One region of the Heliomarina sp. genome, then DNA from elsewhere that is predicted to be linked to it. Evidence: riboswitches for the same ligand, from Rfam matches in the RefSeq annotation. Region 1 holds a riboswitch; each other region holds the start of a gene.

Evidence for each region. Region 1 has a riboswitch for cobalamin ahead of ACU0FH_RS03980 (aromatic ring-hydroxylating oxygenase subunit alpha). Riboswitches for the same ligand answer to the same signal wherever they lie in the genome.
Region 2: linked by a shared signal. The riboswitch ahead of ACU0FH_RS22765 (energy-coupling factor ABC transporter permease) and the one ahead of ACU0FH_RS03980 (aromatic ring-hydroxylating oxygenase subunit alpha) in region 1 are both predicted to bind cobalamin.
Region 3: linked by a shared signal. The riboswitch ahead of nrdH (glutaredoxin-like protein NrdH) and the one ahead of ACU0FH_RS03980 (aromatic ring-hydroxylating oxygenase subunit alpha) in region 1 are both predicted to bind cobalamin.
Region 4: linked by a shared signal. The riboswitch ahead of ACU0FH_RS22700 (DUF1636 family protein) and the one ahead of ACU0FH_RS03980 (aromatic ring-hydroxylating oxygenase subunit alpha) in region 1 are both predicted to bind cobalamin.

Annotation. Positions count from the first base shown of each region.
Region 1 covers NZ_JBRBUI010000016.1:137,705-139,899, reverse strand. The annotation lists gene ACU0FH_RS03985 (flagellar basal body P-ring protein FlgI) at 1-662, shown strand, start outside; cobalamin riboswitch at 850-1,048, shown strand; gene ACU0FH_RS03980 (aromatic ring-hydroxylating oxygenase subunit alpha) at 1,171-2,195, shown strand, end outside.
Region 2 covers NZ_JBRBUI010000054.1:974,955-977,149, reverse strand. The annotation lists gene cobF (precorrin-6A synthase (deacetylating)) at 1-394, opposite strand, end outside; gene ACU0FH_RS22765 (energy-coupling factor ABC transporter permease) at 458-1,135, opposite strand; cobalamin riboswitch at 1,182-1,368, opposite strand; gene cobA (uroporphyrinogen-III C-methyltransferase) at 1,400-2,122, opposite strand; gene ACU0FH_RS22755 (cobyrinate a,c-diamide synthase) at 2,119-2,195, opposite strand, start outside.
Region 3 covers NZ_JBRBUI010000008.1:148,202-150,396, forward strand. The annotation lists gene ACU0FH_RS01475 (hypothetical protein) at 31-384, opposite strand; cobalamin riboswitch at 717-909, shown strand; gene nrdH (glutaredoxin-like protein NrdH) at 1,008-1,229, shown strand; gene nrdI (class Ib ribonucleoside-diphosphate reductase assembly flavoprotein NrdI) at 1,255-1,671, shown strand; gene nrdE (class 1b ribonucleoside-diphosphate reductase subunit alpha) at 1,653-2,195, shown strand, end outside.
Region 4 covers NZ_JBRBUI010000054.1:961,257-963,451, reverse strand. The annotation lists gene cobW (cobalamin biosynthesis protein CobW) at 1-443, opposite strand, end outside; gene ACU0FH_RS22700 (DUF1636 family protein) at 440-814, opposite strand; cobalamin riboswitch at 894-1,110, opposite strand; gene ACU0FH_RS22695 (nucleoside/nucleotide kinase family protein) at 1,176-1,823, opposite strand.

The DNA of each region.
Region 1 (2,195 bases):
CCGCTGCGGTCGGTGACGCTGCAGAGGTGGTTCAGGGCGTTCCGACGTCCGGAACCATTCCCTCTGGCGCCCGGATCGAGCGCGAGATCGATTTTGAACTCGGCTCACTTTCGACCATAAGGCTCGCTTTGCGAGACCCGGATTTCACAACGGCCGGAAGGATTGAAAGCGCGATCAACCGGGAGTTTCGGCGCACCGTCGCGGTGATGCGGGATTCCGGCACCGTGGAATTCGATATCGGAGCCACCCGAACCGCATCGACAGCTCACGCCATTGGCCGCATCGAAAACATTCTGGTCGAACCCCAACGCAAGGCGAGGGTGGTCGTCGATCAGCGGTCGGGGACGATAGTCATGGGCGATGACGTCCGGCTTTCACGGGTGGCCGTGTCGCAAGGCAACCTGACCCTGCGTATAGAAGAAGCGCCTCTCGTCGTTCAACCGAATCCTTTTACCGATGCCGCTCCGATTGTCATTCCACGGACAGGCGCCGCACTTGAAGAAGAGCCCGGCGTATCTCTGGCTGAAGTCCCTGAAGGCACCTCCCTTTCTCAGGTGGTGTCCGGCCTCAACGCCCTCGGCGTTTCACCAAGAGATATGATTGACATTCTCAAAAGCCTTAAAGCGGCTGGCGCCTTGCATGCAGATTTCGTGGTCAGGTAAATTGCCAAGCCACGGGGATCAGTGGTGTCACAAAATGGCCCCTGCGTCAGGTCGCGCTCACAGATGAGGTCAGGCCTGAACTTTCTAAACACACGCAAGGAAATGAGCAGCCCAAAAATTTCCATCAAGTCTGTTTCGCGCAATACGACGTCGTAATCGTACGTCGGATTCGCATATTTCAGGCTAGGGTGCCCGACAGATATTGGGTGCGGTCGCAAGACCGAGAATTGGGAAGCCGGTGTAAATCCGGAACTGCCCCCGCAACGGTAAGGAAAGCGCTGGTTTCGACATTGGCCACTGGGGAGGAGACCCTTGGGAAGGCGTCGAAACACCGGACATGTCCGGGTTTTCCAAGTCCGGAAACCAGCCTGATATCACGTCAAACCGCGGGGGGCGGTGGAGGCGGCGCTTTGCCATGCCGGTATCCTCGGTAAGGCGGTCCGTTTCCATGCGCCATCCGCAGAACAACATGCAATCGGGCCCTGCGCCCGGAATTCGGAGTTCGGCCATGAACGCAGAGGCCAATACGCGTAACCTGTTATCCCGGCGCAAGCCCGGCTTCTCGCTGGAGCAAGCATTTTACAGCGATCCGGAAATTTTCTCTCTGGATATTCAGGAAATCTTTTGTCGCGATTGGCTTTACACCGTTCCGGCCTGCGCTCTGCCGAAAACGGGCAGCTATGTCACGCATCGGATCGGCGCTTATGGGATCGTCATCATCCGAGGCCAGGATGGCGTGATCCGCGCCTTTCACAATACCTGTCGGCATCGCGGTTCAATAATTTGCAAGGCTGCTTCGGGTCACGTGCCGAAACTGGTCTGCCCCTACCACCAATGGACCTACGAACTGGATGGAAAACTACTCTGGGCGCGGGATATGGGTCCAGATTTCGACGCGTCGAAATATGGCCTCAAGCCGATCCATTGCCGGGAACTGGCCGGCTTGGTTTACATCTGCCTTGCGGATCAGGCACCGGATTTCGACGCCTTCGCGACCCTGGCCGAGCCTTATCTCGCGCCGCACGATCTTTCCGATGCCAAGATCGCGTATCAAAGTACGATTGTCGAGGAAGGTAACTGGAAGCTGGTCTGGGAAAACAACCGTGAATGCTACCATTGCGGCGGCAACCATCCGGCGCTTTGCCGTACTTTCCCAGATGATCCGGCCGTGACCGGCGTCGAAGAGGGAGAAACGCCGCCAGCACTTGCAGCCCATTTCGATCGCTGCGAAAACGCAAATCTTCCGTCGCGCTTTCACATTGACACCGCGGGGCAATATCGCCTGGCACGCATGCCGCTGAAAGTTGGTGCGAAAAGTTACACAATGTCGGGTGACATCGCGGTCCGGCGTCGCCTTGGTCGCGTGCCTTTCGATGACGCGGGTTCTCTGCTCAAGTTCCACTACCCGACGACATGGAACCATTTCCTTCCGGATCACTCGATCACGTTCCGTGTGACGCCGATCGGACCGCAGCAGACCGAAGTTCAGACAACATGGCTGGTCCACAAGGACGCGGTCGAAGGTGTCGATTA
Region 2 (2,195 bases), on a different contig from region 1:
TCATCGGCTGGGGGGTGAGCCGGGCGGCGATTCTGAGCGAACTGTCATAGAGGGAGGGATCGCCCCAGATCAGCAGGGCCACGCGGTGAACGGGTTTTTCGTGGCGCGCGATAGCTTCAGCCCATGCCATTGCGATGGCATCGTGCCAATCGTCCACGCCTTTGCGGTAATCCCCCGAGGCATCGCGGACCGGCAGGTCGAATTCGCGGATGACGGTGGCGGGATCGTCGAGCACCTCGGCGCAGATCTGCTGGCGCAGGTCGGCCAGATCGGCCTTGTCCGGGCCTTTGCGGGGGATCAGGATAAGGTCGGCCTCGCGCAGGGTGCGGCGAGCCTCTCCGGTGACATGTTCGGGATTGCCGGTGCCGATACCGATCAGGAAAAGATGTTCCATGCCATGCAAAAGCCCCGGCGCCTGCGCGACCGGGGCTTCCTTTCTTCAGGGTTTGGCCGGTCTTCAGGCCGCGTTGTAGAGGCGGCGGGTGACGAGGCCGGATTTTTCAAGGCCGCGCAGCGACTTGGCAACCCAGAGAACGGCGAGATCGGCGATCGGTTCGATCAGCACGACGGTCATGTAGGCGACACCGAAGGTGGCAACCGAGGCGAAGGTTTCCGCGCCGACACCCTGGCCGTAGAAGGCCCAGAAAGCGACCCAGGCGACAATACCGCCCTGGTAAGCCACGGAAAGCTTCAGCACGTCGCCGTAGCCGAGGTCCACATAGGCGACGCCCTGCGGCAGCACCTTGCGCGCGATGGCGTGGATCGCGAAGAGCGGCACCAGCAGCGTGGTGACATTGACGAAGTACATCGGCAGATCGGTCGGGGCGAAGAACATGCCCTGGATCGCGAGACCGCCTGCAAGGCCGACCGCTGCCGGGCCAGTCCCGAGAAGCAACAGGAGCGTGGTACCGAGGATCAGGTGAACTTCGGACACGCCGACCGGGAAATGCGGCAGGATTTCGAAGAAGACCAGCACGGCCACGACAGCAAGGGCGGCCCGGGCGACAAAGGAGGGCACCGCGTGAGTCTTGAGGTCATCCGCGATCATCTTGAGCGAATAGCCCGCCGCTGCGGCCGCTGTGCCATAGGCCAGCGCCATTTTTGCGCCATGCACGATGCCTGGTTCGATATGCATTTGTCGTCTCCTTCCGCCAACCCCGGCGATTTTGCGGGCCTTGAGGCCCAATTGGTTTCATACGGCAGGTTTCCTGACTCGCGGCTATCGGCCCTGTTCTTCCTTCCCGGCGGCATCGCCAGTGGATCGCTGAACAGGCACACCGCTTACAGTTGCGGGGGCAGTCGGGGCCTTGCACCCCATTCCCTTTTAACCCTCAAGCAAATGAGAGCACCGTTTCGTGACCATTGGCCAAATCATGCCTTCAGGTCAAGGAAGAAACAGTTAAGAGGCGGTTGCCAGAGCGCCGTAGAGGATCAGCGCCGGGGCGGGCCCCGGGTCATTGGCGAAACGCTCAGCCAGACCGGCGACTGTGGAGCGCATCAACTGCTGATCCGGGGTCGAGACGGATTCGGCCAGAAGCGCGGGTGTGTCGGGCGGCAGGCCCGCGCCGGTCAGTAGATCGGCGAGGCGCGGAAAAGTCCGTTTGCCCATGAAAACGACGGTGGTTGCCAACGGATCGGCCAGCGCGGCAAGGTTCAGATCCTCGGGCAAGGCCCCCGAAACATCGTGGCCGGTGACGAATTGCACGCGCCGCGCGGTCAAGCGGCGGGTCAGCGGGATCCCGGCTGCAGCGGCGGCGGCGCAGGCAGAGGGGATGCCGGGAATGATCTCATAGTCGATCCCGGCCTCACGCAGGGCGATCAACTCTTCCTCGAGCCGGCCGAACATGCCTCCATCGCCGGATTTGAGCCGCACCACGCGGGCGCCGGTTTTCGCGTAATCGACCAGCAGGCGGCTGACGTGGTCCTGTTTCGGCGAGGGTCGCCCTGCCCGCTTGCCGACACCGACCAGATCGGCACCGCGCCCGGCATGGGCAAGGATCGGCCCCGAGGAAAGATCGTCGAACAGGATCGCATCGGCACGCTTCATCCGGTCCACCGCCTTGAGCGTCAGAAGCTCCGGGTCACCGGGGCCGGAGCCGACAAAGCTGACGAACCCGGTCATGCGGACCTCGCGATCAGGTGAAAGAAGGTTCCGGTGACACGGCCCTTGATTGACCCGGTTTCCGGTACCGTGG
Region 3 (2,195 bases), on a different contig from region 1:
CGGAACTGCCCGGTTACCGGGCGTTTGGGATCAGATCAGCGCCGGGGGCGCGCGTGCAGAGATATTCGGATTGCCCGCCTGCGCGGCAATTGTCAGGTCCGAAAGCTGCGCCAGATCGGTCGAATAGCGCAGCTGACCCTCAGCCAGTTCGGGGCGCATATCCGGCGCCTCGGGCAGCAATCGGCAGAACGGGCAGCGATGCTCATGGGCACCCTCAAGGTCGCCGCAGATGTCATCATAGCTGAGCCCGAGGCCGAGAGCGGCCATCTCGCGCGCGGGTTCGTCGCGGTCGGGCGCCATGAGGTGAGCAGACAGGACACTGACCAGCGCGATCAGGATCGCGGCAAGGCTTGTCAGCAGGAAATGGGCCGGTCTGCGAGTCATGTCGCCGATGTAGCGCGGATTCCCGCCGCAGGGGAAGAGGGCTTGATGCGGTGCATTGGCGCGGCGGATCCCGGCACAACACGCCCTAATTTTGGTCAACCGATCCTGCCGGCCGCAATTGGGCGATTTCGCAGTTGCCTTTAGGGACGGGCTTGGGCATTTTCGTGGGGCAGCCCTCTTGCCGGACTTTTACCGCGCCCTTGACGCGCCGGGTCCAAGACTGCCTGCGCCGACTGAGCGACCATCACATGGCAGTCACCTTTCTCCGTCACAATGAAAAAAAATCGCCCCGGCGGCCGCCGCTAGATATTGACACCCCACCCGTCACTGACACAATATGCTGTAGCTTTGGTGCTCACGAGGTGACTCGTCAGCAAAGAGGGAAACCGGTGAGAATCCGGCACTGCCCCCGCAACTGTAAGCGGCAAGCCAAGGCCCGAAACCACTGGAATTCACGTTCCGGGAAGGCGGGCCAAGGCGATTGAGCCGCGAAGTCAGGAGACCTGCCAAGGCGGCGAAGATGACGACCACGGACGGTGGGTCCGGGAGGGAAGACAGGGGCAAAAGCGCCTCTCTTCGAGTCCCGACTCAGACGGCTCTGAAAATTGGCAAGGGACCAGACAATGACGATCACAGTGTATTCCAAACCGGCATGCGTACAATGCACCGCAACCACTCGTGCGCTGGACGCACGCGGGCTGAACTACGACGTGGTCGACCTGACTCAGGACGCCGCCGCTATGGAACGGGTTCAGGAAATGGGCTATCGTCAGGCTCCGGTCGTGATCGCCGGGGACGAGCACTGGGCCGGGTTCCGTCCGGACATGATCGGACGTCTGTCGTAAATTTTCCGGATGGGGATTCTAAGCCATGAGCGGGCTTGTCTTTTTCTCTTCGCGATCGGGCAATACCCGGCGCTTCGTGGAAAAGCTTGACCTCGCGGCGGACCGAATCCCCATTGACGAGACCGAGGCTTTCCCGGATATCCGCGCGCCTTACGTTCTGATCTGCCCGACATATGCGGATGCGCATGGGCGGGGCGCGGTGCACCGGCAGGTGATCCGCTTTCTGAACGCTCCTGAACGTCGCGCCCCGCTGCGCGGCGTCATTGCCGGGGGAAACCGGAATTTCGGCGCGACTTTCGCGCAGGCGGGCGGTGTCATCGCCCGCAAATGCAATGTGCCGGTGCTCTACCGTTTCGAGCTTGCCGGAACCGATACCGATATCGCCCGCGTCAAGGCCGGGCTTGAGACATTTTGGGGACAAGAATGCTCGATTCCAGCCTAACCGCGAACCTCGACTTTCACGCGCTGAACGCGATGCTGAACCTCTATGACGAGGACGGCAAGATTCAGTTCGATGCCGACCGCAAGGCGGCGCGTCAGTATTTCCTTCAGCACGTGAACCAGAACACCGTGTTCTTTCACTCGCTCGAGGAAAAGCTCGGTTATCTCGTCGAGGAAGGTTACTACGAAGGCGCCGTGCTTGAGCAGTACGAGCCGACCTTCCTGCGCAAGATCTGGGATGCGGCCTGGGCCAAGAAATTCCGCTTTCCCGCCTTTCTAGGAGCTTACAAGTATTACACCTCGTACACACTGAAGACATGGGACGGGCAGCGTTACCTTGAGCGGTTCGAGGACCGTGTCGTCATGGTCGCGCTGACGCTGGCGCGGGGCGACGAAACGCTTGCGCTCAAGATCATGGAAGAGATCATCGACGGACGGTTCCAACCCGCGACGCCGACCTTTCTCAACGCCGGGAAAAAAGCACGAGGCGAATTCGTCTCCTGTTTCCTGCTGCGTCTGGAAGAC
Region 4 (2,195 bases), on a different contig from region 1:
ACATCCGGCGCGAAACGACCCGACGCGACCGCCTCGGCATCGGCGAGCGCGATCACGCCGTCGACGGTGATGCGCGAGCGGATATCGGGCCAGTCGAACGCCTTGAGCAGCGGTTTTGGCAGGGCGAGACCGGAGGTTTCGATCAGGATGTGATCGGGGCGCGGGTCAAGCGCCATCAGCGCCTCGATCGTAGGAATGAAATCATCGGCCACGGTGCAGCAGATACAGCCATTGGCGAGTTCGAGGATGTTTTCCTCGGGGCAGTCGGGAATGGCGCAGGATTTCAGGATTTCACCGTCGACACCCACATCGCCGAATTCATTGACGATCACGGCCAGACGCTTGCCCTGCGGGTTCTGCATCAGGTGGCGGATCAGGGTGGTCTTGCCGGAGCCGAGGAAACCGGTGATCACGGTAACCGGCAGTTTGGCGAGGTCGTTCATTCGGGGAACTCCAATGGGGGTATTCTAGCGATACAATTCTTGCGAAAGTGTTCAGGTCTTTCGCGCCACGGTACAAGACCGTCGGCAGTGGCCTGATAGCGGGTGACGCCATCAAGCACGGTGTCGGCCATGTCCGGGGTCAGGTTGCCATAGACATAGCTCCACCTCTCGGCGCCGCCGCGCAGCACGATCGAACACCCACGGGTGCAGTTCGACAGGCATTCGACGGGGCGAAAGGACACACCGTCGGGCCAGTCCATCGCGTCGAGCGCGCTGAACAGAGCGGCACCCGGGCGGATGCCTTCCACCGGATCGTCTGTCATGCGGCACTTGGTGCAGACCAGCACTTCGGTCTTGTCGGGTTCGGGCACGGGCCGGGTCCAATTCTTATTCAGCGGGGAAAGAGCCAGAATCCTCGTGCGGACCCGCCTCCGGGGCACCCCGCCCGGTTCACGTCAACTTGTGCTGGCAGGTCTCCCGGCTTGCAGATGTCAGGGCGGGCCCTGGCGGTTTCCCTGCCTTCCCGACCTTGGGAGATCAGTGGCAAGCGGGCAACCTCTCTGGTCACGGTCGCGGGGGCGGCTGCGCTTGGGGCGCGGTGTCGTGCCCCTGTCGCATTCCCTTTTCACCCGGGCAGACCCCGGGCACCAACGCGCAACATCTGCGCAGCCGGATCAGGTGATGTCAAGCGATTGTCAAGAGACGTACCGGCCCCGTGGTAAGGTGCCGGGATCAGGCGCCCTGCTGGATTTCGACCTCGCTGCCAAAGACGAGATCGACAGACGGGTCGAGCGAGCGGCGCACAAAAGCGACATTGGCCATATCGTTGTTCTGCGCGCGCGCCTGAGCCTCGCGCAGGTCGTGTTTGTTGTCGAGCCAACGCTGGACGAGACGGTCGAAGAGCACGTGGTTCGGTTCATTCAGGAAAACCGACATGGACCAGAGCGGGCGCAGGTGGTTCCACGGCGCATCGCGGCAGAGCAGGTAATTGCCTTCGATCACCGCCAGCGTGTGCTGAGAGTTGACTTCGATCCGCCCGGCGACGGACCTGTCCTGTCCTCGGTCGAAACAGGGCAGATAAAGATGCTGTTCGGTCGCCAGCCGCCACATGGCGCTGACCAGCCCATCAACGTCGAAGGTTTCCGGCGCGCCCTTGCGCGCCAGCAGGCCGCGCCGGGCAAGGACGGAATTATCCAGGTGGAACCCGTCCATCGGCACCAGAACCGCAGAATGCGTGGACTGGTTGAGATGGGCGACAAGTTGCGCGGCAAAGGTGGATTTACCAGACGCGGGAGGCCCTGCAACGGCGATCAAGGCGCGCGGACTGCGGGTTGGCATCACCTTGAGACGGTTCGCAACCTTCGCAATGCGATCAGGCATGCTTTTTCTCCTCTCTGAAATCGGAGGGCGTGAATTTCGGAATTTCCGGTGTGATGAGCGGTCGTGGCAGTGCCCACATCGCAGACTGATGTGAACGTAAAACAGGATTTTCTTTGCAGCCTCGTACGGTCAAGATTCATCGCCCCTCCCCGGGCTGTCGTCTTATCGTACCGTTACATTGGCTTGACCTGTGAACTCTGTCCGTAGAGCTGTTCGCGTCAAACACGGCTTTCGTTCGCTTCGAACTCGCAAATGGATGTGTCAGACAAAAGCCATTTAACGTTCTGAGACTTACTCAACGCCAAAGTGAAACACCACGCGGCGCTTATCCAGAGTTGCGAGTTTCTTTTCTATCCCATCTCCGGACCAGAG